DNA from 4 places in the Rheinheimera fenheensis genome. Region 1 is predicted to be linked to each of the others. Evidence: predicted binding sites of a transcription regulator. Region 1 holds the regulator's gene; each other region holds the start of a gene.
What was found. Region 1 encodes sigma-54, which starts transcription at its own class of promoters, with help from an activator protein. Its sites were predicted from a motif close to TGGCANGNTNCNTGCTT; they were not measured.
Positions count from the first base shown of each region.

Region 1 (7,775 bases):
TATTCTGTACGGTTTGTTGATGGGATCACCGCTGTATTTTGAGGCCGCTTTGCTGATTGCGATGTTGGGCTTTGTCAGTACTGTGGCGGTATGTAAGTTCTTGCTGCGTGGCGATATTATCGAATAGGAGCGGTTATGCAAAACTGGATCGAGTGGGCCGTGGCATTTTTTCTGTTACTGGGTGGCAGCTTCGTGTTAATCGGCTCAATTGGCTTAACCCGCATGCCTGACTTTTTTATGCGGCTGCATGGGCCAACCAAAGCAACCACCCTGGGTATGGGCGGCATTTTGCTGGGGTCAATTTTCTTTTTTAGCTTGTCAGGCGGCGTCAGTGTGCATGAGCTTTTAATTACCATCTTTTTGCTTATCACAGCGCCGATCAGCGCACATATGCTGATAAAGACAGCACTGCACCACAAATTAAAAGCGATAACTAAAACCAAAGGGCTGGATAATATAGCGCCGGCGCAAAGTAAGCAGCACAGCCGTAAACCCTTGCCATAGCGCGGTTTTGGGGCATTAACTTATTGCTCGTCAAAACCTTTATTGATTAAATCGATCACGGCGATAAGCGCCTGTTCAGCGTCATCGCCCTGGGTGCAGACTTCCAGCGTTTTTCCTTTACTACTGGCCAGCATTAACAGCGCCAATACACTGCTGGCATCAGCAGTTTTGTCATCTTGTACCAGCTCTATTTTGGCTTGAAACTGCTGACATAACTGTGCCAGTTTAGTGGCAGCGCGCGCATGTAAGCCGAGCTGATTAACGATGGTAACGGTTTGACGACATTGCATGAGTTACGCCTTGTGGTGACGCGATAGCTCACGGTGACGAACCTGCACGTCGTCGCGTGAACTGCGATAACTTTCGACCAGGCTTTCCACCATATACACAGAGCGATGCTGGCCACCAGTGCAGCCAATGGCTATGGTCAGATAACTGCGGTTATTACGCTCCAGCTGTGGTAGCCAGGTACTGATAAAGCTGTTAATTTGCCAGATGTATTTGGCTACAACGGGTTGTGCCGCCAGATAATCTTTTACCGGTTGGTCAAGCCCGGTGAGTGGCTTTAAATCAGGCTCCCAATGGGGGTTAGGTAAAAAGCGCGCGTCGAAGACAAAGTCGGCGTCTTTCGGGATACCGTATTTAAAGCCAAAAGACTCAAACAAAATCACCAAGCGGCCGGTTTTCTGGCCCAAAATGCGCTCACGCAGCTGTTCTGCCAGCTGATGCACATTCAAGTCGGTGGTATCAATATAGAGGTCGGCCCGGCTGGATATAGGGTCTAACAGCTGCTGCTCGCGCTGTATCGCTTCATCCAGCGACATGGCCTGATGCGACAGCGGGTGTAACCGGCGTGTTTCGCTAAAACGCTTAATTAAGCTGGCGTGATCGGCATCCAGGTAAAGAATGGTCAGGTCGAGTTTGCGTGGCAGGTAAGACAGAATCTCAGACAGCTCATTGGGGTCTTGTGGCAGGTTCCGCACGTCTATGCTTACGGCAACACGCTCATACTGCCCCATAACAGTGGTCGCCAGCGTAGGCAGCAAATTAACCGGAATATTGTCGACACAGTAGTAGCCTAGGTCTTCCATCACCCTCAGCGCGACAGATTTGCCTGAGCCGGAACGACCACTGACTACCAGCAGCTTCATTTGTCGGTATCCACTGTGCTGTAATCCACCAACAGCTTGTACAACTCCTGATTTGTCTGAGCATGGCGGATTTTTTTTGTGAGTTCTTTCTGGCTTAACAGCTTGGCGATACCCGCTAAGGTACTAAGGTGCGCCTGACATTGTTCTTCGGGTATTAAAATAGCGCAAAAAATATCTACCGGCTGATTGTCTATTGCATCAAAGGGGATGGCCTCTTTACTGACCACAAAGACCAGTACCGGCTGGGTCACGGACTTTAATTTGCCGTGCGGTATGGCGATACCGCCACCGATGCCGGTAGAGCCAAGCTTTTCCCGTGTCATCAGGGCTTCCAGGATACTGTACTCGGTCATGTCAGGCAGCTGTTGATGCGCCAGCTCGGCAATGTACTCGAGGATCCGTTTTTTGCTATTAAAAAGAACTGCACTTTTAGTGCAGTTCTCAGCAAGCATTGCAGTTAGATTCATCATGTCAGGTTAGTGTCGGGCTATTTTCTCTTTATGCTTAATCACCTGGCGATCGAGTTTATCTATCAGCTGGTCGATAGCGGCATACATATTTTCATCTTCAGAAACCGCAAAAACTTCACCGCCGTTCAGGTGGAGCTTGGCTTCAGCAATCTGTTTCAATTTTTCCACGTTTAGGATCACATGTACATTGTTTATATGATCAAAATGGCGTTCCAGCTTAGCAAACTTGCTGTCCACGTACTCTTTTAAGGCTTCAGTAATTTCAACATGGCGACCAGTTAGATTGATTTGCATAGACATATTCCTTCTTTTAGGCTTATTTACAGCAAGGTCTTGCGTTGATTTGACGGTGGAATAAACAGCGATTCACGGTATTTGGCAATGGTGCGTCGTGCTACGTTAATTCCTTGCTCCAGCAAAATATCGGCCATCTTACTGTCACTCAGCGGTTTGGCCGGGTTTTCCGCCGCCACTAATTTTTTAATAAACGCCCTTATGGCAGTTGACGAACATTCACCGCCACTCTCTGTACTAACATGACTGGAAAAAAAGAATTTAAGTTCAAAGATCCCTCTGGGTGTGTGCATATACTTTTGGGTGGTAACCCGGGAAATGGTGGACTCGTGCATGCCAACCATTTCTGCTACGTCATTCAACACCATCGGCTTCATGGCCTCTTCACCATGCTCAAAAAAGGCCTGCTGTTGTTGCACAATACAATTGGCCACTTTTAATAAAGTTTCGTTACGGCTTTCCAGACTCTTTAAAAACCATTTAGCCTCCTGCAGATGTGAACGTATAAACTGGCTGTCGGACGCATTTCGGGCTGTTCTTGACATCGCCGCGTACTGCTGGTTAATGCGCACTTTTGGCATCGCGTCCGGGTTTAGCTCAACCTGCCAGCGACCTTTTACCTTAGTCACACTCACATCCGGTATCACGTACTGCTGTTCTTGTCGTATCACATCAGCGCCGGGCCTTGGGTTTAAACTGTGGATCAGCCGCATCACTTCTTTCAGTTCATCCTCTTTGAGTTTAGTCACCCGCATCAAAGAACGAAAGTCACGATTGGCTAAAAATTCAGTGTGGTCTCGGATCAGGCTTTGCGCCTCACTGAGAAAGGGAGTGGCCGGATCGAATTGACGTAGCTGTACCAACAAACACTCCTGCACCGAACGGGCACCTACGCCAACCGGGTCAAATAACTGAATGCGTTTGATTACGGCTTCTACTTCATCGGCTTCTACCTCTGGCAAGCCGAGTGAGTCGAGAATATCTTCGCAGCTGATGGTTAATAAGCCATTGTCATCGATGGCTTCAATAATAATCTCGGCGATGGCGCGGTCGGTGTCAGTAAAGGGTGTAAGCTGCATTTGCCAGCGCAAATAATCCTGCAGGGTTTCACTGGTTTCACCCTGATAGACATAATCGTCATCCGGATTGCCGGCGCTACCGGCACTGACCGGTTCTGCACTAACCAAATCATCCCAGTTGTTGTCCAGCGGTAAGTCTTCCTGAATATTTTGCTCGGTCATCGCCTCGCTGCTGTCAGGCTCGCTGGGTTCAAAGCTGTCATCCGGATTATGATCGACGTCGGCCGCTTTGGTGTCAGATAGGTCGATGTGCTCTTTGGGTTCAGGGTTAAAGCTGTCGAATTCGTCTTCGGCTTCCAATAAGGGGTTAGCGTCTAGCGCTTCCTGAATTTCCTGCTGCAACTCTATCGTCGACAACTGTAACAGGCGAATTGCCTGTTGCAATTGTGGCGTCATGGTTAGCTGCTGTCCTAAGCGAAGTTGCAAAGAGGGTTTCATCTACTTCTACCGTTCTCCTGAATCACACGCTGTTGTTGTTTTTTGCTAACTATAGCCTGAATTGCTCGCCAAGGTATACATCGCGTACTTTCTGATTAGCCAGCACGTCTTGTGGTGCACCGGAGGCAATCAGCTCGCCATGACTGACAATGTAGGCGATTTCACACACATCAAGGGTTTCACGCACATTATGGTCGGTAATCAGTACCCCAATGCCCCGTTGCGCCAGGTGCTGAATAATTTTTTTAATGTCTAATACTGAAATAGGGTCAACACCGGCAAAGGGCTCGTCCAGCAGGATAAAGGCCGGATTAGCCGCCAGAGCGCGGGCAATTTCTACCCGGCGCCGCTCGCCACCGGATAAGCTCATGCCCAAGCTATGTTTGATGTGGCCGATATGAAACTCTTCGAGTAAATCGTCGGCAATTTCCTCCCGTTGGGTGCGGCTTAAGTCTTTACGGGTTTGCAAAATAGCCAATAAATTATCGTACACGCTAAGCTTGCGGAAAATAGAGCTTTCCTGTGGCAAATAGCCGATACCGCAACGTGCCCGCTCGTGGATTGGGCTGAAGGTAATGTCCTGTTCATTAAGGCTGATATGGCCTTTATCAGAGGGCACCAAACCCACAATCATGTAAAAGGTGGTGGTTTTACCGGCCCCATTTGGGCCGAGCAAGCCAACAATCTGGCCGGCGTTCACCGACAGGCTGACATCCTTTACGACTTGCCGGCCTTTATAACTTTTAGCCAGATGTGAGGCGACTAACTTCATGGATTGTTCTTTTCCTCTGGCGTAAAAATGGTGGTGACCCGCTTAGAGTCGTTACTTTCGGCACTGAGCTGCTTTTTCTCGACGTTATAGCGGATAACCGAGGCTTTTACTACACTGCCACTTTGTGTCAGTTCGGCATCGCCGCTCAGCGTCAGGGTGCGGCTGGAAGGCTCGTAACGCATTTGCGCTGCCGTAGCGGTTACCGGCTGGCCGTTATCCAGTTGCTGTGAGTAACTTACCGGGCTGCCGGTTGCGGTATACACCTCTTTACCCTTGCCGGCACTGGCATCAATTTCCAGTTGATCGGCTTTCATTTGTAAAGAACCTTGCGTTATCAGCACGTTAGAGCGGTAGGTGAGGATGTTTTCCTCTACCGACACCAGTTGGTCGGCGTCTATTTGAATCTGCTGGCTGTAGTCTGGTTGGGCGGCGCTCAGGCTGGCGCAGCCAAAACATAATGCTAAAAAAAACTTAGTTTTCATTCTGATATACCGTTTTATCATGCTGTAATAGCTGGAAGGTTTTACTTTTCAGGTCTGCGTTAATACCGTTGCCGAGAATATAAAACCCCTGACCCTGAATTCTAACCGGGTGATTATTAATCAAGGCATTGCTGGGAAACAACATTTCCAGTTGCTCGGTTTCAATACGTTGAATCAATTCGTTTTGTTGCTGACTGACAATTTGTACCTGCTGCTCCAGAATGATCTTATCCTGTGGAAACCACACTGCATAGCGGCTGCTGGCACGCCAGTTTGGCTGCTGCTGTGCGTTGTACAGGGTATACACTGGCTGTTCAAACTGGGTAAAACCGAGTTGGGCAAAATGCTCAAGCCGCTCTGCACTGACAGTGTCAGCCAGATAGCCCTCGGCGTTGTATAGCCTTCGGGTAACGTTTTGCGCGACATAATCAGGCAACAGCTCTTGATCGGTCTTTAGCGGGTCTGTCAGCTCTGCCGGTTCAAACCAGAGGTAAAGTGCTGTTGCAGTTAATGCCAGGACCACCAAGGTCAGCAGTTTTCTCATGCGCTGCTTCCGTCGAACAAACCAAATTTCTGCTGACTGATGAGCAGTAAATCACACAGCTCTCTGACCGCACCAAAGCCACCGTTTAAGCTGGTAACATAACCGGCATGCTTTACCAGGTAAGGGTGAGCATCCTTCACTGCTACCGCCAGGCCGCAGTGTTGCATCACCTGCCAGTCGGCCAGATCATCGCCGATATAGGCAACATTGGCGGCGTTAAGTTGCAATTTTTGCAGGAGCTCTTCAAAAGCCGCCAGCTTATTTTCCTGGCCTTGATAAATGTACTGTACGCTCAGTGCCGTCATGCGCTGCTGCACAATGGCAGAGTTGCGACCGGTAATTACCGCGACTTCGACGCCGGCCTGACGCAGTGCTTTAATGCCGTAGCCATCGCGGGTGTGAAAGGCTTTTAGCTCTTCGCCATTGTTGCCAAGGTAAATACGGCCATCAGAAAATACACCATCAACATCACAAATCAGCAGTTTTACCTGGCTAGCGCGCTCTAAAAGCGACTGATTAACTCTTTGGTATAGATCGCTAAACAGGGACATTTACATTACTCCGGCACGTAACAGGTCATGCATATTCATCGCGCCTACCGGGACTTTGTGCTCATCGACTATAATAAGACCGTTAATTTTTTTCTGCTGCATAATTTGCAGCGCTTCAGCTGCTAACATTTGTGCATTGGCTGTAATGCAGTTTCTGGTCATCACTTCAGCAATCTGGCTGCTATGAATGTCGATCCGTAAATCCAGCAATCGGCGTAAATCGCCGTCGGTGAATATGCCGGCCAGACGGCCATCGGGCTCGGTAATCGCGGTCATGCCCAAGCCTTTTTTCGAAATCTCCAGCAAAGCATCTTTAATCGTGGCACTGCTCGGCACCGCGGGCAGCTCTTCACCACGATGCATAATATCTTCAAGCCGCAGCAGCAATTTGCGTCCCAGACTACCACCAGGATGTGACAGGGCGAAATCGTCTGCTGAGAAACCACGTGCATCGAGCAAAGACACCGCTAAGGCATCGCCCATCGCCAGCGTTGCTGTGGTGCTGGCCGTGGGGGCTAAGCCCAGTGGACAGGCTTCTTGTTCTACCTTTACACACAGATGGGCATCGGCCAGCTTAGCCAGGGTAGACGCCGGGTTGCCGGTCATGGCAATAAGTTTTATGCCCAGGCGTTTAATCACCGGCACTATGGTTAACACTTCGGCAGTTTCACCGGAGTTCGAAATAGCAATGACGACATCATCGCGGGTCAGCATACCCAAATCACCATGGCTGGCTTCACCGGGGTGGACAAAAAATGCCGGCGAACCGGTAGAGGCCAAAGTGGCGGCAATTTTACTGCCAATGTGGCCCGATTTACCCATGCCCGTGACAATGGTTTTACCTCTGCTGTCTAGTATAAGCTGACAAGCTAGATCAAAACTGCCATCCAGATACTGCTGTAATTGAGCAACCGCTGCGGCTTCAATTTTCAGTACCTCAGCAGCGCGGCTTCTAAAATCTGTGTGCATATGACGTCTCTGTCTGTTAACGGTTAAGGCTGTAGAACAGTAAATACTGATAACCCGCAAAAGCAGCCAGTAGTATAGCGCCTTCAGCACGGTTAATGCGTTGAATACTTCCTAAGCGCAATGACATTAACAGCATGACGAGCGTGGCACCCAGCATAACGTAGCCATCGCGACCTGCCGCCATGGGATCCAGACTCGCCGGACCGATAACAGCTCCTAATCCGAGTACAGCGAGAATATTAAAAATGTTAGAGCCAATAATATTGCCAAGCGCTAAATCGTCTTCACCTTTTAAAATACCAATGACACTGGCGGCCAGTTCCGGCAGGCTGGTGCCAATAGCAATAATTGTCAGGCCTATGACGAGATCGCTAAGGCCGGCATAGCGTGCAATCGTCACGGCGCCGTGCACCAGCAACTGCGAACTGGCTAGCAGCAGGACCAAACCGGCGATTACCCATAGTATCGCTTTGAACAGAGGCGCCGGCTCGGGTAATTCGGCATTAATTTCAGCTACCAGA
Region 1 is NZ_JBDPJM010000001.1:268,360-276,134, reverse strand. Features, by position in the region: gene ABGI61_RS01120 (K+/H+ antiporter subunit F) at 1-127, shown strand, start outside; gene ABGI61_RS01115 (Na+/H+ antiporter subunit G) at 136-504, shown strand; gene ABGI61_RS01110 (HPr family phosphocarrier protein) at 525-794, opposite strand; gene rapZ (RNase adapter RapZ) at 798-1,655, opposite strand; gene ptsN (PTS IIA-like nitrogen regulatory protein PtsN) at 1,652-2,107, opposite strand; gene hpf (ribosome hibernation promoting factor) at 2,132-2,419, opposite strand; gene ABGI61_RS01090 (RNA polymerase factor sigma-54) at 2,446-3,936, opposite strand; gene lptB (LPS export ABC transporter ATP-binding protein) at 3,986-4,708, opposite strand; gene lptA (lipopolysaccharide transport periplasmic protein LptA) at 4,705-5,190, opposite strand; gene lptC (LPS export ABC transporter periplasmic protein LptC) at 5,180-5,734, opposite strand; gene kdsC (3-deoxy-manno-octulosonate-8-phosphatase KdsC) at 5,731-6,285, opposite strand; gene ABGI61_RS01065 (KpsF/GutQ family sugar-phosphate isomerase) at 6,286-7,254, opposite strand; gene ABGI61_RS01060 (calcium/sodium antiporter) at 7,271-7,775, opposite strand, start outside.

Region 2 (7,775 bases), on a different contig from region 1:
TAACTGTTTGCCTTTTAAACAGTTAACCGTTAAGTCATTGCTACGGCTATGGATACCGATCACCTGGCCTTCGTATACCTCTTCGGCGTGGCTGATAAACATGCGGCCACGTTCCTGCAACGAGAAAATGGCGTAACCGGCCGCTTTACCCATAGCGTTTGAAATCATCACGCCATTAGTACGCTGGCCGATAGAACCGCCTTTATGCTCGCCGTAGTGGTCGAAGCTGTGATACATCAGACCGGTACCTGAAGTAATAGTCATAAACTCCGTACGGAAACCAATTAAGCCACGGCTTGGCATGGTGAAGTCCATACGGATACGGCCTTTACCGTCAGGCTGCATATTGGTCATTTCGGCCTTACGTTCGCCCATGCGCTCCATAATAGACCCCTGATGCTGCTCTTCACAGTCGATGGTCACGTTCTCCATCGGCTCCATTTTCACACCATCAACGGTCTTCATAATAACTTCAGGCCGCGATACCGCCAGTTCAAAACCTTCACGGCGCATATTTTCAATTAATACACCCAGGTGTAACTCGCCACGGCCTGACACTTTAAACTTGTCGCCATCATCAGTTTCTTCTACCCGCAGCGCAACGTTGTGTTTCAGTTCGTGCTGTAAACGCTCTAAAATTTGCCGTGAGGTAACAAACTTACCTTCTTTACCAGCAAAAGGTGAGGTGTTTACCTGGAACGTCATCGTCACTGTTGGTTCATCTACCTGCAGCGCCGGCAAGGCTTCCACTTTACTGGTCGCACAAATGGTGTCAGAAATTTTCAGCTCACCTAAGCCGGTAAAAGCAACGATATCACCGGCGGTGGCTTCAGTCGTTTCTACCCGCTCTAAACCTAAGTAGCCAAATACCTGGCCCACTTTACCATTTCGTTTGCTGCCATCAGCACTGACAATAGTGACTTGCTGGTTTGGCTTTAAACTGCCGCGTTTAATACGGCCGATACCGATAATACCTAAGTAGCTAGAGTAGTCCAGCTGCGAAACCTGCAGCTGTGTTTCGCCGTCCAGTTCTACTGCTGGTGGCGCTACGTGATCAACAATCGCCTGGAACAAATCATTAATGTCGGTTTTCGGCTCGTTGTAATCCAGGGTGGCCCAGCCGTTTAACGCTGAAGCGTAAACAATTGGAAAGTCCAGCTGCTCATCGGTGGCGCCTAAGTTATCGAACAGGTCAAATACCTGATCGATAACCCAATCCGGCCGTGCGCCAGGGCGGTCAATCTTGTTTACTACCACTATTGGCTTTAAACCATGCGCGAACGCTTTTTGCGTCACGAAGCGGGTTTGTGGCATAGGGCCGTCTACTGCGTCAACCAGCAGCAATACTGAGTCTGCCATCGACAGAACCCGCTCTACCTCACCACCGAAATCCGCGTGGCCGGGCGTATCCAGAATATTAATGTGATAACCGTTCCAGCGTACTGAGGTGTTTTTTGCCAGGATCGTAATACCGCGCTCAGATTCCTGCGCGTTAGAGTCCATCACGCGCTCTTGCATTTTGGCACGGGCATCGAAGGTGCCAGACTGCTGCAGCAGTTTGTCAACCAAAGTGGTTTTACCATGGTCAACGTGCGCAATAATGGCAATGTTGCGCAGCTTTTCTAAATTTGTCGCGGTAACGCTCATGTAACTTATCCTCTGTGGCACTAGATGACCATAATGACCACCAGGCAAATACGAACTGAAACGAAAGGGCGCATATTCTACTCTGTTTTTCAGTGGAAAGAAAAACCGCATTGGCGGTTTCGCTGATTTTTTTTCACAACATGTCAGGCAGCCGCTACACTTAGCACGGCCACAATTGCACCATAACAAGGCGACAAAGCTCTATTTTGGTGCAACACTATGTCATTGCGCAAACACAAAGCAACGCATTCCATTTAAAATCAATACGTTAATAAAGTGGCATGTAATTGGCATTTAATGGCGCAACACCGCAAAAACAGTTCAAAACAGGTCAATTTGGAGGAATGCATGTCTGCATCATCTGTACTGAATTTAATTAAAGAAAATGAAGTAAAGTTTGTTGATTTACGTTTTACCGATACTAAAGGTAAAGAGCAGCATGTTACCGTGCCGGTGAACCAAATCACTGAAGACTTTTTTGAAGACGGTAAAATGTTTGACGGCTCATCAATCGCCGGCTGGAAAGGCATTAACGACTCAGACATGATCCTGTTGCCAGACCCAAGTACTGCAGTGCTGGATCCGTTTTTTGAAGAAACTACGCTAAACATCACCTGTGATGTTATCGAACCAAGTACCATGCAGGGCTACGATCGTGACCCGCGTTCAATCGCTAAGCGTGCTGAAGAATACTTAAAATCGACTGGCATTGCAGACACCGTATTGTTTGGTCCAGAGCCAGAGTTCTTCATGTTTGACGATATCCGCTTTGAAACCAACATGTCAGGTTCATTCTTCAAAATTAACTCTACTGAAGCAGCCTGGAACTCAGGTACTGCCTACGAAGATGGTAACAAAGGCCACCGTCCGGGCGTAAAAGGCGGTTACTTTCCGTTACCGCCGGTAGACTCAGGCCACGATATCCGTAGTGCCATGTGTATGGTGCTGGAAGAAATGGGCCAGACCGTTGAAGCCCACCACCACGAAGTGGCCACTGCGGGCCAGAACGAAATTGCTACCCGCTTTAACACCCTGACTAAAAAAGCAGATGAAATTCAGCAGTTAAAGTACGTTATTCATAACGTTGCACACCTGTATGGCAAAACCGTTACCTTTATGCCAAAACCACTGGTTGGCGATAACGGCTCAGGCATGCACTGCCACCAGTCACTGGCTAAAGACGGCGTTAACCTGTTTGCCGGCGATAAATATGCTGGTTTATCTGAATTAGCACTGTACTACATCGGCGGTATTATTAAGCATGCTAAAGCATTAAATGCTTTCACTAACCCTTCTACTAACTCGTACAAGCGTTTAGTGCCACATTATGAGGCACCGGTTATGTTAGCCTACTCTGCCCGTAACCGTTCAGCGTCAATTCGAATTCCGTTGGTACCAAGCGCCAAAGCACGCCGTATCGAGTGTCGCTTTCCGGATCCGGCGGCTAACCCGTACCTGGCATTTACTGCACAGCTGATGGCTGGCTTGGATGGTATTCAGAACAAAATCCACCCAGGCGATGCCATGGATAAAGACTTATACGACTTACCGGCAGAAGAAGCGGCAAATATTCCACAGGTTGCCTCTTCACTAGAAGAAGCGTTAAATGAGCTGGATAAAAACCGCGGCCTTTTCACCAAAGGTGGCGTAATGTCAGACGCTATGATTGATGCTTACATTGACATGAAGCGTGCCGAAGCGCGTCGTGTGGCAGTAGCTGTTCACCCGTTAGAGTTTGAGCTGTACTACAGCGTCTAATCCGGTTTTAGCTTAATAAACTGAATAAAGCTCACTACGGTGAGCTTTATTTTTGTAGAAAAAAGCCCTGAAGCAAGCTAGAGTAACGTAATGGGATAACAACAATAATAATAACGCTTCGATGGATTACCGTATGAATAACATATTGTTTATTTTAGTATTGTTGTTTGCAACAACAGCCGTTAGTGCTCAGGAAAGTAAAAAGGTGTTCGTCAGCCGTGACGCTAATGGTGTGCTGGTATTCTCTGACAGCCCACAAGCAGATGCTGAAGAGCTAACCCTTTCCAGCCGAGCTAATATCATGGCTGCAACAGACCCTACCCTACCCACTACCAAAAAAGCCGCTACAGAATCGTTCACAGTAGAGATTGTACAACCTGAACATCAAGGTACAGTGCGCGATAATACCGGTTCTGTGTATGTCTCCGGTAAAATCAGTCCGATGTTTGAACGCGGATTACGTGTCAGGTTGTTAATTGATGGTAATGCGAAAACCGAACCGCAAAACAATGCCGTGTTTATTCTGCGTGATATTGAACGTGGTGAGCACACACTGCAAATGGAATTATTCGATCAAAACGGCAAGATAATTGCAGTCAGTCCTATAACAACCTTCTATTTGCATAGAGCATCGGTAATTTCACCAAATTAGTGCATAGGCTAGGCAATTCAGGCGAAACTGAATTACACTGTCAGCCAACCGCACCAATTTGGTGCAAAAGGTGGCGCAGTGACACGAGATACAACAGCACAACTACACACACAAATCACCGAACAGCTAACAACTGCTGTTATGCTGCTCGATGCAGGTTTACAGATCCGCTATTTTAATACTGCCTGCTGTGCGGTGCTGGGGTTGGGTGAAAAACGTCTGTCAGACCAGTATTACCCGGCATTATTTCAGCATATCGATATCAGCCCTGCCCACTTTCATGCAGCGTTTAACAGCAGACAAGGTTTCAGCGTCAGCGATGTGCAGGCGGTACTGGCTGATGGCCGTCATTTATTGCTGGACATTGCCGTCACGTTAAGCGAGCAACCGGCAGATCATTTGCTGCTGGAAATCCGCCAGGTTGAACAGCAGCGAAAAATCAGTCTGGAAAGCCTGCAACAACATCAACATCTGGCCGCCCGTGAACTGATCCGCGGCCTGGCGCATGAAATTAAAAATCCGCTAGGCGGCCTGCGCGGTGCTGCACAGTTACTGGAAGACTCATTGCCACCAGAGCTCACCGAATATACTCAATTGATTATCGCGCAGGCTGACCGTTTACGTAACTTAGTCGATCGTCTGCTTGGCCCTTATCGGCCGGCACAACGGGTAAGTAGCAACCTACACCAGATGATAGAGCAAGTGCGTCAGCTAGCGTTGATGGATAACCCGGCACAAGTCAGCTTTAGCCGCGATTATGATCCCAGCATTCCCGATTTTGCTTTTGACCCTGAGCTGTTACAGCAGGCGTTACTCAATATCGTACGTAATGCCCAGCAGGCACTGAGTCAAACCGAGCAGCCAGCCATTTGCCTGCAAAGCCGGGTATTACATCAACATACCTTGCATGGTAAACGTTACAAGCTGGTGGCAATGATTAGGGTGACGGACAATGGCCCCGGCATTCCGAGCGACATTAAAGATACGCTGTTTTACCCTATGGTCAGTGGTAAAGCTGGTGGCACCGGCTTGGGCCTGTCTATAGCACAAACACTGATCCACCAGCATGGCGGCTGGATTGACTGCGACAGCTGGCCTGGTCATACCGAATTTACCCTATACCTGCCCATTGCCGACACTGAGGATTGAACTGATGAGTCATACTGTTTGGATAATTGATGACGATAATTCTATCCGCTGGGTGCTGGAAAAAGCCCTGGCCCGGGCGGACATATTGTGTGAAAGCTATGCCTCTGCCGATTTGATGCTGCAGCGGCTGGAGTACGACACCCCAGCCGTCGTGGTGTCTGATATCCGCATGCCCGGCACCGATGGTATGGCGCTGCTCAGCCGGTTACAAGAGCTGTCGCCAGAGCTGCCGGTAATCATTATGACCGCCCACTCAGATTTAGACAGCGCGGTGAATGCGTTTAAACGCGGCGCCTTTGAATATTTGCCAAAACCTTTTGACGTTAACGATGCGGTAGCGCTGATTAGCCGCGCACTGGAGCATGCCAGGGCACGTCAGCCCAAGCCGCAAGCCGCAGCAGCGACGCTGTCACCGGAAATTATCGGTGAAGCACCGGCAATGCAGGAGGTATTTCGTGCTATCGGCCGGCTGGCCCGCTCCAGCATCAGCGTGTTGATCAACGGTCAATCAGGTACCGGTAAAGAGTTAGTCGCCAGAGCCTTGCATAAACATAGTCCGCGTGCCGAGCAGCCTTTTATTGCGCTGAATATGGCCGCTATTCCAAAAGACTTAATTGAGTCTGAGCTGTTCGGCCATGAAAAAGGTGCCTTTACCGGTGCCAATAACCTGCGCAAAGGCCGCTTTGAGCAAGCCGATGGCGGCACCCTGTTTCTCGATGAAATTGGCGACATGCCGCTGGATGTGCAAACCCGGCTGCTACGGGTGCTGGCTGATGGCCAGTTTTATCGTGTTGGCGGCCATCAGGCTGTGAGTGTCGATGTGCGTATTATCGCGGCGACTCACCAGGATTTAGAGCAGTTGGTTAGCGAAGGTAAGTTTCGCGAGGACTTGTTTCATCGTCTGAATGTGATTCGCATTCATTTGCCACAACTTAAAGAGCGTAGGCAGGATATTGCCAAACTGGCCCAGCACTTTTTGCAACAGGCAGCAAAAGAGCTGAACGTGGAAGCGAAAACCCTGACCAAAGAGGCCGAGCAGTTTTTAAGCCAGTTAGACTGGCCGGGCAATGTACGCCAGTTAGAGAACACTTGCCGCTGGCTCACTGTTATGGCAAGTGGCAAACATATAGTCGTCGCCGACTTACCGCCTGAGCTAAGCACGGTGGCAAAACCTGTTGCTGTAGCAGCGAATGGCCAGGCTCATAGCTGGCAAGATATGCTGGCAGGTTGGATTAGCCAGAAGTTAAATGCCGGCGAGGAAAATATCCTTGCACAAGCCGCGCCGGAATTTGAGCGCACTGTACTGCAGCAAGCGTTACAATTTACTCATGGCCATAAGCAAGAAGCGGCCAGACGCCTGGGCTGGGGGCGTAATACGCTAACGCGCAAGTTAAAAGAGCTGGATATAGATTAAGCGGCCAGCCCGGTGCTGGCCGCTTTAAGTTAGTTTGATCGATAGTTAGCTTGATTGGCGGCTTTGCTGGTTATGCCGGCGCTGTAACTGCATCTGCTGCAGTTGCTGGCGCTGCTCCTCGGTTAACAGCTGCATAATGTCATGACGCAGTTTCATCCCCGCTAGTTTTCGCTCTAGTTTTGCCTGCTGGCGCTGCTCTAACAACTGCCGTGCAGCGACTTCATCGAACTGATCGGCCGCCATCAACGCTTTTAATTGTTGATGGCTGGCGCGATACTCTGCTTTACTATCAGCTTTACCACCCTCAGCTTTGCTAGCGCGCTCGTTGCGGTGTTGCTGTATTAACTGGTTAATTTGCTGCTGTTGACTGTCGCTTAAATCTAACCGTGCCAGCGCACGTTTTAGGCCAAAGCCGTGCTGCCTGTTATGCTTGGCATCTTTGGCCTGATGGCTGACAGCCTGGTGCTGTGCATCTGCTTGTTTTGCCGGAACCCCGGCTACAGCCACGCCTGCAGCGGTAAACATACTTAAGGCAAAAATCAGTTGTGTTGCTCTCATTAGCGTTACTCCGGTGTTTAAGACAACATTAGCTTAAAACAGCCTATGCAAAGTAACGCAAAGAGCAGGTAAAGATTACGTAAAGGGCTGCGCGCCAGCACCGATTTTACGTAAACTGACCACAGCAGTAAGGAGGAATAATGCCGGCAATTTTAATGATTGATGACGATACCGGGCTGTGTGAGCTGGTGGCGGAATATCTTGCACTGGATGGCTTTAGCTTTGACGCCGCCCATGATGGCAGAACCGGCCTGACACTGGCGCAGCAAACAGCTTATGATCTGATCCTGCTGGATGTGATGCTACCGGTAATGGACGGTTTAGCCGTGCTTAAAGCCCTGCGCGAAGGTCACTACTGCCCGGTGCTGATGCTGACCGCACGCGGTGATGACGTAGACCGAATTGTCGGCCTGGAGCTGGGTGCCGACGACTATCTGGCTAAACCCTTTAACCCGCGAGAGCTGGTCGCGCGCATCAAGGCGATAATACGCCGGGTAGAATTAACGCGCACCCCGCAGGACAGCAGCCTCAACATTCTTAAGCAAAACGGTTTGGTGCTAAACCCGCATAACCGCCAATTAAGTTGTAATGGCCAGC
Region 2 is NZ_JBDPJM010000002.1:115,255-123,029, forward strand. Features, by position in the region: gene typA (translational GTPase TypA) at 1-1,647, opposite strand, end outside; gene glnA (glutamate--ammonia ligase) at 1,996-3,405, shown strand; gene ABGI61_RS03540 (DUF4124 domain-containing protein) at 3,539-4,057, shown strand; gene glnL (nitrogen regulation protein NR(II)) at 4,136-5,206, shown strand; gene glnG (nitrogen regulation protein NR(I)) at 5,211-6,620, shown strand; gene ABGI61_RS03555 (Spy/CpxP family protein refolding chaperone) at 6,666-7,178, opposite strand; gene ABGI61_RS03560 (response regulator) at 7,319-7,775, shown strand, end outside.
Region 2: glnA (glutamate--ammonia ligase) is a predicted target of sigma-54. The motif match lies at 1,925-1,941, and genes of this name have one in related genera.

Region 3 (7,775 bases), on a different contig from region 1:
AGGCTGAAAAAACTGCATGTCATCTTGCACACTTCGCTAAGCGGGGTGTTTAACCAGCAAATGGTGCAAAAAGTGGGTGCTGATGATTTTATCGCCAAGTTTAACCCGGACGAGTTGGCACAGTCGGTACAAAAGTGGCTGCATGCTGATTAAGCGTTAAGGATAACCTGTGCCGAACAAAGATTTACAAGATAAAGAATACGTGTTGTTCCGTGATTTTCTGGAGCAGCAGTGCGGCATTGTATTGGGTGAAAACAAACAATATCTGGTAAAAAGCCGCTTGGCGCCATTAATGCAGCGCTTTGGCGTGGCGTCGTTATCAGAGCTGGTAAATAAGACGCTAAGCCCGTTTGAGCGTCAGCTGCGCTCCGCGGTGATAGATGCGATGACTACTAACGAAACCCTGTGGTTTCGAGACACTTACCCTTACGAACTGCTGAAAAAGCAAATATTTCCTGAGCTGGAAAAAGATTGCCGCACGGTGAAAATATGGTCTGCCGCTAGTTCTAGCGGGCAGGAGCCGTATTCAATAGCGATGACGGCGCTGGAGTATCAGCAAAGCCGTCCCGGGGCTTTTAGCTTGGGGGTGCATGTTTTGGGCACTGACATTTCCAATACTATGCTGGAGCATTGTCAGCGCGCAGAATATGACGGTCTGGCGTTGTCACGTGGGCTATCGCCAGAGCGTCGCAGTAAGTTTTTTGAAGACAGTGGCAAAGGCATGATGCGGGTAAAAGACAACGTACGCAAAAACGTCAATTTCCGCCACCTTAACCTGCTGGACAGCTATACCTTACTTGGCAAGTTTGACATTATTTTTTGTCGCAATGTGCTTATCTACTTTTCTGCCGACGTAAAGGCAAAAATTATCCGCCAGTTTGCCCAATCACTGAACCCCAAGGGCTATTTGTTCCTCGGTGCGTCTGAGTCGCTATCCAGTTTAAACAATGATTTTGACATGCTGCGTTGTAACCCCGGCATTATTTACCGCAAAAAAACTTAATTAGCCAAACCTGCTTAATTGTTGGCCTGCGTTTTGCAGGTGTATTGCCATCAGGTAACAACAGGTGGCAAAAAAATGGCAATCAGCTTCGACAAAGCCTTTGGACTTCATCCGGACGCCATGCTGATCCGTGATCGGCGTGCGCAGGTGTTAGCAGAAAACATTGCTAACGCCGATACACCCGGTTACAAAGCCAAAGATATCGATTTTCATCAGGCGTTACAGCAGGCCAGGGCAAGGCAAGGCGGCAATATTGCCCGCACCGATGAGAAACATTTCAATATCTCTATCGCATCACGCCAGGAAACCCAGTTCCGCAATCCGGACCAGCCCGATACGGGTGATGGTAATAGTGTCGATATCCACCGCGAACGTAATGCTTTTATGCAAAACAGCCTGGAATATCAGGCCAGTATGACCTTTCTCAATTCCCGCATTAGTGGCTTGAAAAAAGCCATTACCGGTGGAGGACAATAATCATGAGTGCTTATAACATTTTTGACATTACCGGTAGCGGCATGACGGCACAGTCGGTGCGGATGAATACCACCGCCAGTAATATTGCCAATGCCAACAGCGTCAGTAGCAGCGTTGAGCAAACCTACCGTGGACGTCATCCGGTGTTTGCCGCTGAATTATCTGAAGCCCGCCGCCAGCAGGGCGACGCCAGTGTTGGCGTGAAGGTGCTGGGGATTGTTGAGTCTGATGCGCCATTAAATGTTGAGTACGCACCCAATCATCCGTTGGCTGACGAGAACGGCTACATCTATAAGCCCAATATCAACATTATGGAAGAGATGGCGAACATGATTTCTGCGTCACGCTCTTATGAAACCAATGTGCAAACGGCGGACGCGGCCAAACAAATGATCATGCGTACGCTGCGTTTGGGCCAGCAATCATAAAGGACTGAGAGATGACCTCTAATGTAAATAACAATTCTGCCCTTGATGGCATGTATTGGAACCCGGAAACAAAGACGCCGGATAAAAACAATGGTGCCTTAACGCAGTCTGATTTCTTTGCGCTGTTAACCCAACAGTTGGCTTATCAGGACCCGACCAAGCCGGTTGAAAATGATCAAATGATTGCGCAAATGACCAATTTCACCATGGCCGATGGTATAGGCTCGTTAAACGAGAGTTTCAAAGGCTTTGCCGAGAGCATGACATCAAACCAGGCATTACAGGCGTCGTCCTTGGTAGGACGCAGTGTATTAACCCAGTCAGAAGATATCGTCTTTACCGGTGATACCCTATCGCGCGGCAATATTGAGCTGGATAAGCCTGCCACCATGATGAAAGTGCGTATCGAAAACGAAAAAGGTGAGCTGGTACGCAGTTTTAGTGTAGAGAACCCCAAAACCGGCAAAAACGATTTTGTCTGGGATGGCACTGACGCCAACGATGAAGCCGTGGTGGCCGGAGTATATAAAATTAAAGTGGACGTTAGCTACACCGACGGCAAAACGGCCACCTTGCCGGTGAATGTTTATACCCCGGTTGGCAGTGTCAGTATGAATGGCACTGGCGGCGGCATCATGCTTAACCTGCTGGGCTTGGGCGCGGTGAAGTTAAGTGATGTGTTAGAAGTTTCATATAGTTAAGCGAGCTGAGGTGAATTATGAGTTTTAATATCGCATTAAGCGGCCTGGCCGCAGCACAAAAAGATTTGGATACTACGGCGAATAACATCGCCAACGTCAACACTACGGGTTTTAAAGAGTCACGCGCTGAGTTTGCCGATGTGTACGCAACCTCGATTTTCGCCTCTGGCCGCACTAAAGTCGGTGATGGTGTTACCACAGCTGTGGTAGCACAGCAATTTAGCCAGGGCGCTTTGCAATTTACCAATAACTCACTGGATTTAGCCATTACCGGTGAAGGTTTCTTTGCCTTAACACCGGATCGGCAATCGCAGGATCTAACCTATACCCGTGCCGGTGCCTTTAAACTGAACAAAGATAACTTTATTGTCGATAACAAAGGCAATTTTTTGCAGGGCTTTGCCGTTGACCCGGTAACCGGCGAAAACCAGTCGGTGAGTTTAAGCACGACGCAGCCAATTGCTATACCCACCTCGGCCGGTGCGCCACGTGCCACCACTAACATATTTTTAAGTGCCAACCTGGACTCGCGTGAATTGGCAACCGATGCTATTGCTTTTGATGCTACAGACCGGGCTACCTATAACCACTCTACGTCTGTCACGGTTTACGACAGCTTAGGTGAATCACACACTGTGACTACCTATTTCCGCAAAACGACAACGGTACCGCCAGCTAATGCCGAGTGGGAAACCTGGGTAGTGTGGGATGACGTAACCGGCTTACCTATTCAGGGTGATAATTTAGTGTTTGATTCCAGCGGTAATTTTGTACCTGCAGCACCACCACAAACAGTAACATTACCGGCAGCAGACCTGAATGATCCACTAAATGGCTATCTCACCAACGGTGCACAGTTTGCGACTGATGTGGTGGTGAATTTCCGTGATGCCTCAGGCGTGCGCGAACCGACTCAATATGCCTCTACCTTTGATGTCACTAACTTAAGCCAGGACGGTACTACCGTTGGTTTCTTAACCGGGGTGGATATTGATGCTTTTGGCCGGGTACTGGCGAGCTACAGTAACGGTGATTCGGCTTACCTGTCACAGGTGGCGATGGTGCGCTTTGCCAATGTGCAGGGCCTGAAGCAAGTGGGGAACACCTCCTGGAAGCAAAGTATTACTTCAGGCGAGCCTATTGGTGGCCAGGCCAATACCGGTACCTTTGGCGCGGTTAATGCGTCATCGCTGGAGCAGTCAAACGTTAACCTGACCACAGAGCTGGTTGACCTGATTAGCGCGCAGCGTAACTTCCAGGCTAACTCGCGGGCGTTAGAGGTTAACAGTACCTTACAACAGACAGTACTGCAGATCCGTTAATAGCCAACTGTTGCCATCAAAAACTGCAGCTAAAGCTAACACCACCTTCGGGTGGTGTTTTTTTATTCATATTATGGCGCTTATCTGGCACTAAACTTGCTGCGTATTAACAGAGACCAATAACGGAGCATGTTATGGACCATCTGTTGTATATCGCCATGAGTGGCGCTAAAGAAAACATGAATGGTATTGCTGTCAGAGCCAACAACCTGGCGAACACGGGTACGGTTGGCTTTAAAGCCGATTTTGAGCAAGCCCGTGCCATGCAGGCGTTTGGTGCCGGTTTACCCACCCGGGTGTTTTCGTTAACCGAGCAGCCCGGTCAGAATTTTGACGCCGGCGCTATTATCATGACTGAGCGCGAGCTGGATGTAGCTATTCAGGGCGATGGCTGGCTTGCCGTGCAAGCGCCGGATGGCAATGAAGCTTATACCCGCAGCGGCAATTTGCAAATTTCGGCACAGGGCATGCTGGAAACCGCCGGCGGACTGCCGGTAATGGGCGATGATGGCCCTATTCAGCTGCCGGTGCCGCTGGCCAAAGTGGAGATAGCGCAAGACGGCACCATCAGTGTGTTGCCGCAGGGCGCGCCGGCTGATGCGATAGTGCCAGCGGGTCGCATTAAGCTGGTACGGCCGGATAACCGCGACATGGAAAAAGGCAATGACGGTTTATTCCGCCGCAAAGATGGCCAGATAGCGGAAGCCGATATCAACGTTAACCTGCTAAAAGGCGCGATAGAAGGCAGTAATGTTAATGCTGTAGGTGAGATGACCTACATGATTAGCCTGCAGCGCCAGTTTGAACTGCAAGTAAAAATGATGAAAAGTGCTGAAGAGATGGATCGTCAGCAAAATCAATTACTTCGGATAATGGGCTAAACGCCTGAATAAATAATGGGCCAAGGCCCGGGAGGCATCTATGCATCCAGCATTATGGATCAGTAAAACCGGTTTAGACGCCAAACAGCGTGACATTTCGGTTATCTCGAACAATCTGGCAAATGCCAGCACTGTTGGCTTTAAAAAAAGCCGCGCCATTTTTGAAGATTTGCTGTATCAGAATGTTAATCAACCGGGTGGCGCCTCGTCGCAAAACTCGGAGTTGCCTAATGGTCTGATGATAGGCGCTGGTACCAAGGTGGTGGCAACGCAAAAAAATTTCACCCAGGGCAATATGATTACCACAGACAACAGTCTGGATATGATGATTCAGGGCCACGGTTTTTTTGAAATTTTGATGCCAGACGGCACTATCTCCTACAGCCGTAATGGCCAATTCACGGTAGATGATGAAGGTAACCTGGTGACTTCGGGGGCCGGTTATCAGGTGCAGCCGAATATTGTGGTGCCGCCAGATGCGCAAAGTATTACGGTATCGCAAGATGGTCAGGTGTCGGTGCAGTTACCGGGGCAGGGTGAGCCTGCTGTGCTGGGGCAACTTACCGTGACTAATTTTATTAATCCGGCCGGATTAGAGCCGATTGGCCAGAATCTGTTCCGTGAAACCGGTGCCAGCGGCGACCCGGTGCAAGGTATTCCGGGGCTGGAAGGCCTTGGCATTATTGTGCAGGGGGCGCTTGAAACGTCAAATGTTAACGTGACTGAAGAACTGGTTAGCTTAATTGAAAGCCAGCGCGTGTATGAAATGAATTCCAAAGTGATCTCGTCGGTCGATCAGATGCTGGGCTTTGCCATTCAGCAGCTGTAACAGGAGGCTATATGTTACGCATGTTTACTGTTATTGCCTGTGGACTGCTGTTGGGTGGCTGCGCGGCCGTGCAGGAACCAATGGCGGACGATCCTTATTTTGCGCCGCTACAGCCCGAGCCGCCGGCGCGGCCGTTGTCGCAGTCGGGTTCGTTGTTTGCCGCCAACCACTCTAATAGCTTGTATTCGGACAATAAAGCCCGGCACGAGGGGGACATTATTACCGTGGTGCTAAAAGAGCGCACGCAGGCCAGTAAGAATGCGAAAACCGAAATGCAAAAAGACAGCTCTACGTCGTTTGAGCCGATGATAGGTCTGGGCGGGCGCAACGTCTCTGTGGCCGGTAATGTGTTGCAGTTTGGTGCGGATTCAACCTCAGACTACAAAGGCGATTCAAAAGCCGATCAGAGCAACAGTCTGGTAGGCAATATTTCAGTGAATGTGCTGCAGGTGCTGAATAACGGCAACCTGGTGATCCGCGGTGAAAAATGGCTGACGCTAAACACCGGTAAAGAGTATATCCGACTGACCGGTGTTATCCGCTCGCAGGATGTTGACGTCAACAACACGGTGGAATCAACCAAAATTGCCAATGCCCGCATTGAATACAGTGGCACGGGTGCGCATCACCATGGCCAGTCACCCGGTTGGCTAAGCCGGTTCTTTAATGGCCCTCTGTGGCCGTTCTAATCGTGGCCATTGTTATTATGATTAAGCCCGGAGAATACACATGAAACGAGTATGGCTGATATTAACCTTGTTGCTGGTGCTGCCGGCTGAGGCGGCGCGCATTAAAGATGTGGCCGATGTGGAAGGCGTGCGGGCTAACCAACTGGTCGGTTATGGTTTAGTGGTCGGTTTGCCTGGCACTGGCGAACAAAGCCCCTTTACCGAGCAAAGTTTTCGTACCATGTTAAGCAATTTTGGTATTACCTTGCCTGCCGGTATGAAAGCACAAATTAAAAATGTCGCGGCGGTGGCGGTACATGCGGAATTACCGGCGTTTGCCAAACCTGGCCAGACACTGGATATTACAGTATCGTCAGTGGGTAGTGCGAAAAGCCTGCGTGGCGGTACCCTGATGCAAACCTTTTTAACCGGCTTAGACGGCAACGTATACGCCGTTGCACAGGGCAGTTTGATTGTTAGCGGCCTGGGTGCAGAGGGCTTAGATGGGTCGCGTATTTTAGTGAATACGCCAACAGTCGGCCGTATACCCAATGGTGCCATCGTCGAGCGCGAAGTCATTACGCCATTTTCACAAAATGAATTTATTACCTTTAACCTGAAGCGTTCTGACTTCACAACCTCTAAACGCTTGGCTGAGACGATAAACAACTTTATGGGGCCTGATACGGCTTACTCACTGGACGCCACCTCAGTAAAGGTTAGGGCGCCGCGCGATATCAGCCAGCGGGTGTCTTATTTATCAACGCTGGAAAACTTAAGTTTTGAGCCAGGCGACCACTCGGCCAAGATTATTATCAATTCGCGTACAGGTACCATTGTAATTGGTAAAGACGTGCGGTTGTTCCCTGCGGCGGTAACGCACGGCGGTTTAACCGTTACCATCGCGGAGAATCCCCGTGTTGTGCAGCCTAATGTGTTAGCTGAGGGCCAAACCGCAATTGAAGAAAACACCATTATTGATGTGCGTCCAGAGCAGTCACGGATGTTTAAATTTGACCCTGGCGTAACCCTGGATGATTTAGTCCGCACGGTGAATGCGGTTGGCGCGGCACCGGGCGATTTAATGGCAATACTGGAAGCGTTAAAAGAAGCCGGTGCCATTCATGGCGAGCTGGTGGTGATCTGATATGAGCCTGACGCCGAAAAACGTGTCTTATCATGACTTGACCAGCCTGCAGCAAATTCGCAGCAGTGCCGGCAAAGATGAAAAAGCCGCATTGCGTCAGGCCGCAGAGCAGTTTGAATCGATTTTTTTCAGCATGCTGCTTAGCAGTATGCGTAAAGCCAATGCCGGCTTTGAAGTGGATGGCATGATGAACAGCCAGACCACTAAGTTCTACCGCGATATGCATGACAGTCAAATGGCCACGGATTTAGCGCAAAAGGGCGCGCTGGGACTGGCTGATTTGCTAGTACAGCAGTTAAGCCCGGCGCTGGGTGGCAGT
Region 3 is NZ_JBDPJM010000004.1:164,537-172,311, reverse strand. Features, by position in the region: gene ABGI61_RS08140 (chemotaxis protein CheV) at 1-153, shown strand, start outside; gene ABGI61_RS08135 (CheR family methyltransferase) at 170-1,003, shown strand; gene flgB (flagellar basal body rod protein FlgB) at 1,079-1,480, shown strand; gene flgC (flagellar basal body rod protein FlgC) at 1,483-1,908, shown strand; gene ABGI61_RS08120 (flagellar hook assembly protein FlgD) at 1,920-2,609, shown strand; gene flgE (flagellar hook protein FlgE) at 2,627-3,931, shown strand; gene flgF (flagellar basal-body rod protein FlgF) at 4,066-4,812, shown strand; gene flgG (flagellar basal-body rod protein FlgG) at 4,853-5,641, shown strand; gene flgH (flagellar basal body L-ring protein FlgH) at 5,653-6,330, shown strand; gene ABGI61_RS08095 (flagellar basal body P-ring protein FlgI) at 6,371-7,456, shown strand; gene flgJ (flagellar assembly peptidoglycan hydrolase FlgJ) at 7,458-7,775, shown strand, end outside.
Region 3: flgF (flagellar basal-body rod protein FlgF) is a predicted target of sigma-54. The motif match lies at 4,017-4,033, and genes of this name have one in related genera.

Region 4 (7,775 bases), on a different contig from region 1:
ATATTGCTACCGATCAGGGTGTCTTTGTTCAGCAACCCGCTGAGCAAACACTGAGGCCTTTTACTGCGCCCTTTGCGCTGGCGAATATCAACCGGCCGCTGGTCAGAGATATGCTTATCCAAACCGGGCAGCGCTTCTGGTTTGGACTGTGGGGCAATGGCGTACTGTATTACGACAAAAAGCACAGCGTAGTGCGTCATTTTCTGCCTGAGCTATCCAGCCGTCATTCGGGTGATGCGGTTGAAGCCATGACCCTCATGGCCGATGGCACAGTTTGGGTGGGCACCCGTTACAGTGGCTTGTACCAGCTGGATGCAGAAGCCGGCATAAAAAACCGCTTACAACAAGATTTTGCCACCGCACTACCGTCAGATAAGATCCAATGCTTGGAAAACGACGGCGCCAGCCTATTGCTAATCTGCACAAACCGCGGCTTGGTACTGTGGGATCTGGCCAGCGACAAAAAACATTTCCTAGATGAACGTGACGGCCTGGCCAGTAGCAATATTATCGGCGCTATTGCCGAGCATGGCCGCATTTGGGTCATGACAGGCCAGGGCATCAGTTTAATTAGCCCAGAGATTAACCACATTGTAACCTTTAGCCGGCATGACGGTTTAACAGCACCTGAGGTGAACACCAATGCCAAAGCCATAGATGCTGACGGCAACCTGTATTTTGGTACCCTGCAAGGGGTGTTTAAAGCTGAACCCGGATTAATCTGGACTAACAATACCGCACCCACGCCCAGAATAACGGCAGTCAAAATTAACCATGCGCCAGCATTAGCCCTAGAAAGCTATGCCAACACACCACTGATGCTGAAACCGGATGAAAACACGCTGGAGTTTCACTTTTCAGCAATGGATTACCACGACGTGGACCGCAATAGCTATCGCTACAAGTTAATTGGCCTGGATAGTGACTGGATTTATGCAGGTAACCGCCCTTACACCGTGTATGCCAATCTGGCGCCGGGTGATTATCAACTCCAATTGATGGCAATGAATAACCACGGCTTAATTTCGGCGCAAACAGCCAGTTTTACTTTTGTCATCCAGCCACGCTGGTGGCAATCATGGCTGGTACAAAGCTGCGCGGTTTTAATCGTTATCAGCCTGTTGCTGGCGTTTCATTTTTATCGGATGCGACACATCAGGCAGATCAACCGTTTATTAAATCAGGCGGTCAGTGAAAAATCACAGCACCAGCGCCTGCTGGAAGACACAGTGAATACCCGCACGCAGGAGCTACAGGTAAAAACCGCTGAGCTCGAACACAGCCTGAAAGATTTAGCGGTAAAAAACCAGGAGCTCACCCGGCTGGACAAGCTAAAAGATCAGTTCGTCTCTACCGTAAGCCATGAGCTAAGAACACCTTTAACGGCCATCCGCGGCGCTATTTCGCTGATATCAAAGCAGGCGATACAGCCAGGCTCGACAGCCTACAACAAGATGCTGGATATTGCCGAGCTTAACAGTGAACGTTTAGCACAGCTTATCAGCGACCTGCTGGATCTGCAGAAATTTGACTCTGGCAATTTTCAGCTCAACCCGGTCAGGTTTGATCTTAATGCGCTGACGACAGAGGTTATTGAGGCTATCCAGCCCTATGCCAAACGCTTTGATGTGCAAATACACTGGCAGGATAATCCCGAGCCTTATTGGCTGCAGGCAGACCCGCTTAGGATCCGTCAGGTCATGGATAACTTTTTATCTAACGCTATTAAGTTTTCCTCTGCCGGCCAACAGGTGACGGTGAGCGTGCAACGACAGCAAGATAGGCTGCAGTGGCAGGTTAGCGACAACGGCCGGGGTATTTCGCCGGCGTTTGCCAAATCGATTTTCTCCAGCTTTTCGCAGGAAGACGCCTCAAATGCCCGTAACAGGGAGGGTACCGGTTTAGGCCTGGCCATCAGTAAGAAAATCATCGATAGCCACCAGGGTGAAATTGGCTTTAACAGCACGCTGGGCCAGGGCAGTACCTTTTGGTTTCGCCTGCCAGCCGCAGAATAACCACGGCTAGTCTGCGAAACTGATTTTACCCATGGTCACGCCCGGGATCCCCTCGCGGGCATTACTGAATTTCTGCTTGCCGCCGGCCACACATTCATTAGCTAAAACAGCAAACAGCACGGCTTCTTTCGCGTCGGGGTTTATCGCTAAATCGGCGGTGGTTTTAATACTTACCTCTGGCAAGGCCTGCTGAATATGGCTCATCAGCAGCGGGTTATGCATACCGCCGCCGCTGGCGTAAATCACAAATTTATCCAGGACTTTGGTGGTTTGTTCAATAGCGCGAATAATCATCTGTGCACTAAAGCGGTTAAGCGTTGCCATAACATCAGCATGGCTTAGCTTGCTGGTGCCAGATAATTGCTGCGCCTGCGCCAAATAGGCTAGGTTAAATACCTCAGGCCCGGTGGTTTTGGGGAAGCTAAGCTGAAAAAACGCATCCTGCGCCAGCGCCTCAAGCAGTGGCTTACTTACCACACCGGCTTTGGCAATACGGGCATCATTATCATAATGCTGGCCAGCAAAATGGCGCTGAACATAAGCATCCATCAGCGTATTGCCCGGGCCAATGTCGGTGCTAAACACGGCTTGCGCATCAAGTGTTTTTGGCAACCAGGTAAAGTTAGCGATACCGCCGATATTGAGCATAATGCGGTTTTCGTATTGACTACTAAACAGCAAATAATCACCGTATACCGCCAGCGGTGCGCCCTCGCCGCCGGCAGCGATATGCTTTTGGCGAAAATCACTTATGGTCATAATACCGGTGGCCACAGCTAAATGATCGCCATCGCCAAGCTGCAGGGTGGCATTACCATTATCGGCTAACTGATGCTGCCGCTTCGGGCAGTGAAATACCGTCTGACCATGGCTGGCAATCAGGTCAATGTCGGCAGCGCTTAGCTGCCAGGCCGCCAGGCATTGATTAATCATGCGGCCATGCTCCAGCGCTATCCAGGGATTAAGCAAGGTTAGCGCCTGCAAGTCTACCTCACGTTTGGCAAACACCGCCTTTACCCGCTGTTTATAGCTATCGTCGTACGCTACGGTGGCAAAGCGCAGCAACTCTACCTGCGTCTGCAGGCCATCACCACTAAGGCGGCACAGCGCCACGTCTAAGCCATCTAACGAGGTGCCACTCATTAAGCCGATAATCATCCGACTGGATTTGCAGGCAATGTCATGTAACTGCTGAATATGCGCGTGCATAAGCTGTCCTAACAGGGTGCGCAACAGGCCTGAATGCGCCTGGCACAGCATGAATAATTTATGTGTATAATACGGCAAGATTATCAATTAATTCGCCGCTTTGCTGATTTTTCTGACAGAATCAGCAGCCTAACGCTGATAACAGGATTACGCTATGTCTGTACTGGATAAAATAACCGCCCTGCGCGATAAGTTTCCGCGCGCTGAGCAGCAACTGGCCAGCTATGTGCTGGCCAATCCGGATCAGATACGTGATATGTCCTCACAAATGCTGGCTCATGCAGTAGGTATCAGCCAGGCCAGTGTGGTGCGCTTTACGCAAAAATTAGGCTATAAAGGCTATCCGGATTTTAAATTTGCTATCAGCGACAGCCTGCATCATCAGGCACCCGCCATCAGCAGTGACAAATTACACGGTGAAATATCATTAGACGATACCTTTAGCACCATGAGCCAGAAACTGCTGGCCAGCAAAATTAATGTGCTGCAAAAAACCCATGCCATCAATAGCCAGGGCAGTTTTGAGCAGGCCGCCTCGCTGTTGCGCAATGCCAAGCGGGTATTGCTGTGCGGTAAAGGCGGCTCTGCTCTGGTGGCCAAAGACTTCTCCTATAAGCTGCAGAAACTCGGCATGGCGGCGCTTGCTGAAACCGACACCCATGTGCAGCTGGCCAATATTGCCAATTACGCTGCAGACGACGTACTGGTGGTGATCAGTGAGTCGGGCGAGACCGCCGACAGCGTAAAAATCACCGAGCAGGCTGCCGCCAATGGTGTGGGTATTATTAGTGTTACCGCGTATGGTGCCAACAGCATAGCGCGCCTTGCCAGCCTAAATTTGTATACGGTAGCAGAGGAAAGCTCAGCCCGTTTATCATCTATTCTGGCGCGTAATGCCCAGGAGCTGGTGATCGACACTCTGTTTATTCTGCTAACGCAAACCTGCCCGCAAGGCCGCAAAAAACTGGCAGCCTCTAACCAGGCGGTAGACACTTTTTTAGCCCGCAAACGGCTGGCAAGATAATCACTACAAGGCTAAAAGACGCCAATAAAAAACCCCGCGCCAATTGGCACGGGGCGTCAGACAAAAAGACAAAGGACAAGGATAGACGTAGTTTAGTGGATTTACGTTTAGCTCATGGCGTTGGCACTTTGCAGTGCCGCTGCCTGAGCAGGCTCCCGGGAGGTGCCACTAACACCTTCCAGGCTGCTTACTTTACCGACGCGACAAACTCAGGATAGGCTTCAATACCACATTCTGAGGCGTCAACGCCTTCATACTCGGCTTCTTCGCTAACACGAATACCCATGGTTAACTTCAGCACATACCACACCACTAGGCTGGCAATAAATACCCAGGCGAAGATAGCGCCAGCACCAATTAACTGCCCAGTGAAGGTAGCACCGTCTTTGCTCAGTGGCACAATCAGCAAACCAAACAGACCGACCACACCGTGCACCGAAATCGCACCTACCGGATCGTCAATCTTCAGTTTGTCCAGGCCAATAATTGAGGCCACGACAATCACACCACCGATGGCGCCAAACAAGGTAGCTTGCAGCGCGCTTGGTGTTGAAGGTTCAGCCGTAATCGCCACCAGGCCGGCTAATGCACCGTTTAACGCCATGGTTAAGTCGGCTTTACGGAATAAAATTACCGATAAGACCAGTGCGGCTACGGCACCCGCGGCCGCCGCGGCATTGGTGTTTAGGAACACTACAGCAACTGCATTAGCGTTACTGATATCACCCAGCTTTAATACCGAACCGCCGTTAAAGCCAAACCAGCCCATCCACAGCACTAAGGTACCCAAAGTAGCCAGCGGCATATTGGCGCCAGGAATTGCATTTACTTTCCCGTCTTTGCTGTACTTGCCTTTACGCGCACCCAGCAGCAAGACACCAGCTAACGCGGCTGCCGCACCGGCCATGTGTACTATGCCTGAGCCGGCAAAATCAGAGAAACCGAACTGATCATCCAGGTTTACACCAAACATACCCTCAGCGCCCCAGGTCCATGAGCCGTGCACCGGGTAAATAAAGCCGGTCATTACCACAGCAAAGGCTAAAAAGGCCCATAGCTTCATACGCTCGGCCACGGCGCCCGACACGATAGACATGGCGGTAGCCACAAACACCACCTGAAAGAAGAAATCAGAGGCTGATGAGTACACGGCACCGCCGGTGAAACCATCTTCACGCTCGGCAAAGCTGGTCAGGGTGGCGTCAACATCGACAGCATTAATACCGCTTAAGAAAAACTCGCCGCCGTACATAAAGGCGTATCCGCACACCAGGTACATAATGCAGGCGATAGAATATAAGGCCACGTTCTTGGTTAAGATTTCAGTGGTGTTTTTCGCCCGTACCAGGCCGGCTTCTAACATGGAGAAACCCGCGGCCATCCACATCACTAGCACACCGCAGATCAGAAAGTAGAAGGTGTCCATCGCATACTGTAAGTGATAAATTTGCTCTTGCATGATAACGGCTCCCTTAGATGGCTTCTGCGTCGGACTCGCCGGTACGGATACGCACCGCCTGTTCCAGGTCATAGACAAAAATCTTACCGTCGCCAATGCGGCCGGTATGCGCTGCTTTTTGAATGGCTTCAATTAAGCGGTCGACCTGATCGTCCAGCGTGGCGATCTCCAGTTTTACCTTGGGCAGAAAATCCACCTGATATTCCGCGCCGCGATATAACTCGGTGTGACCTTTTTGCCGGCCAAAGCCTTTTACTTCTGTTACCGTTAAACCTTCTACCCCAATGTCAGCAATAGCTTCGCGAACATCGTCCAGTTTAAACGGCTTGATGATGGCACATACAAGCTTCATAGTGAGTTCCCTTTAGTGGTCGTCTTTGCGATTCGCTATTTACTAAGGAAGCCTTGTGCCAACTTTTTAAAGTTATTATTTATCAATGCATTAAACATAATTTCGATTTGGTGACGAAAAAAAACGCACCATTTAGGTGCGTTTTTTCCCTGTGTAAGTGCATGGCTTGCCGTGTTTAACCCGCAAGAAACTGCTGCCATTCGCGTAGCAGTTTGAGTAAATCCTCCAAGCCGCACTGGGCTTGCATACCCTGCTCGTCTAACTGCAAGTCATCATCGGCCAGCTTATCTTGCTGCCGCTCGGGCAATGGCTGCTCTACTACATAAAACAGCGTATTGTGGCTTAAGGTGACTTCGCCGTTGTCCACTTCCAGTAAAAACTCCTTGCCCTGATATTGCATGCTCTGGTGCGATTTAAGCGCAGTTAATTTATCGATCAGCGGCGTATACGCCTGCGCATCCTGACCGAATTCGTCCAGTAAAAACCGGCCCAGCACTTCATGCTCAGCGGCAAGCCGGATGCTGAATTGCAGGGTGTTGCGGTCATAAACAAAATCGTATTCCACGCTAGTGCTCCGTTAGCGTTATATAACTGAAAGTGTAGCTGCTGCATCTGGATTCGCGAGCAGAAAAAAGGCCTGCAAAAGCAGGCCTTTAGCACCACAGGGGTTGATTAAACCGCTTGCTGGATAATCACGTTATCCGCTTTTTTAGTGTACTGCGGCATTTTGTGGAAGTTCAGGTAACGGTAAGTATCGGCAGCAGTGGCGTCGATTTGCTTAGCGTAATCCATATACTCCGCTACCGTTGGCAGTTTACCAATAATAGACGCAACGGCTGCCAGCTCAGCTGAGGCTAAGTACACGTTAGCGCCCTGACCTAAACGGTTCGGGAAGTTACGGGTAGAGGTAGACACTACCGTTGACTTCTCGGCGACGCGTGCCTGGTTACCCATACACAGTGAACAGCCTGGCATCTCAGTGCGGGCACCCACTTTACCGAAAATGCTGTAATAGCCTTCTTCAGTTAACTGTGCCTGGTCCATCTTAGTTGGCGGGGCAATCCACAGACGGGTGGGCAGCTGGCCTTTGTATTTATCCAGTAACTTACCTGCCGCGCGGAAGTGACCGATGTTAGTCATACAAGAACCAATGAACACTTCATCAATCTTGTCACCAGCCACTTCAGACAGTAAACGGGCATCATCCGGATCGTTTGGTGCACACAGTACCGGCTCTTTAATATCTGCCAGGTCGATTTCAATCACTTCAGTGTATTCGGCATCGGCATCAGCTGACATCAGCTGAGGATCTTTCAGCCAGGCTTGCATGGCGTTGATACGACGCTCGATAGTACGTACATCACCGTAGCCTTCAGCGATCATCCACTTAAGCATCACGATGTTAGATTCAAGATACTCAGCGATAGACTCTTTTGACAGCTTGATGGTACAGCCAGCCGCTGAACGCTCGGCTGATGCGTCTGATAATTCAAACGCCTGCTCAACCGTTAAGTTTGGTAAGCCTTCGATTTCCAGGATACGGCCAGAGAAGATGTTCTTCTTACCTTTCTTATCAACCGTTAATAAGCCTTTCTGGATCGCAACATATGGAATAGCGTGTACTAAGTCGCGCAGGGTGATACCTGGCTGCATTTCGCCTTTAAAGCGCACCAGTACCGACTCTGGCATATCCAGTGGCATAACACCGGTTGCTGC
Region 4 is NZ_JBDPJM010000002.1:222,769-230,543, forward strand. Features, by position in the region: gene ABGI61_RS04080 (ATP-binding protein) at 1-2,015, shown strand, start outside; gene ABGI61_RS04085 (anhydro-N-acetylmuramic acid kinase) at 2,022-3,224, opposite strand; gene ABGI61_RS04090 (MurR/RpiR family transcriptional regulator) at 3,379-4,248, shown strand; gene ABGI61_RS04095 (ammonium transporter) at 4,436-5,707, opposite strand; gene glnK (P-II family nitrogen regulator) at 5,721-6,059, opposite strand; gene ABGI61_RS04105 (YacL family protein) at 6,235-6,624, opposite strand; gene acnB (bifunctional aconitate hydratase 2/2-methylisocitrate dehydratase) at 6,732-7,775, opposite strand, start outside.
Region 4: glnK (P-II family nitrogen regulator) is a predicted target of sigma-54. The motif match lies at 6,104-6,120, and genes of this name have one in related genera.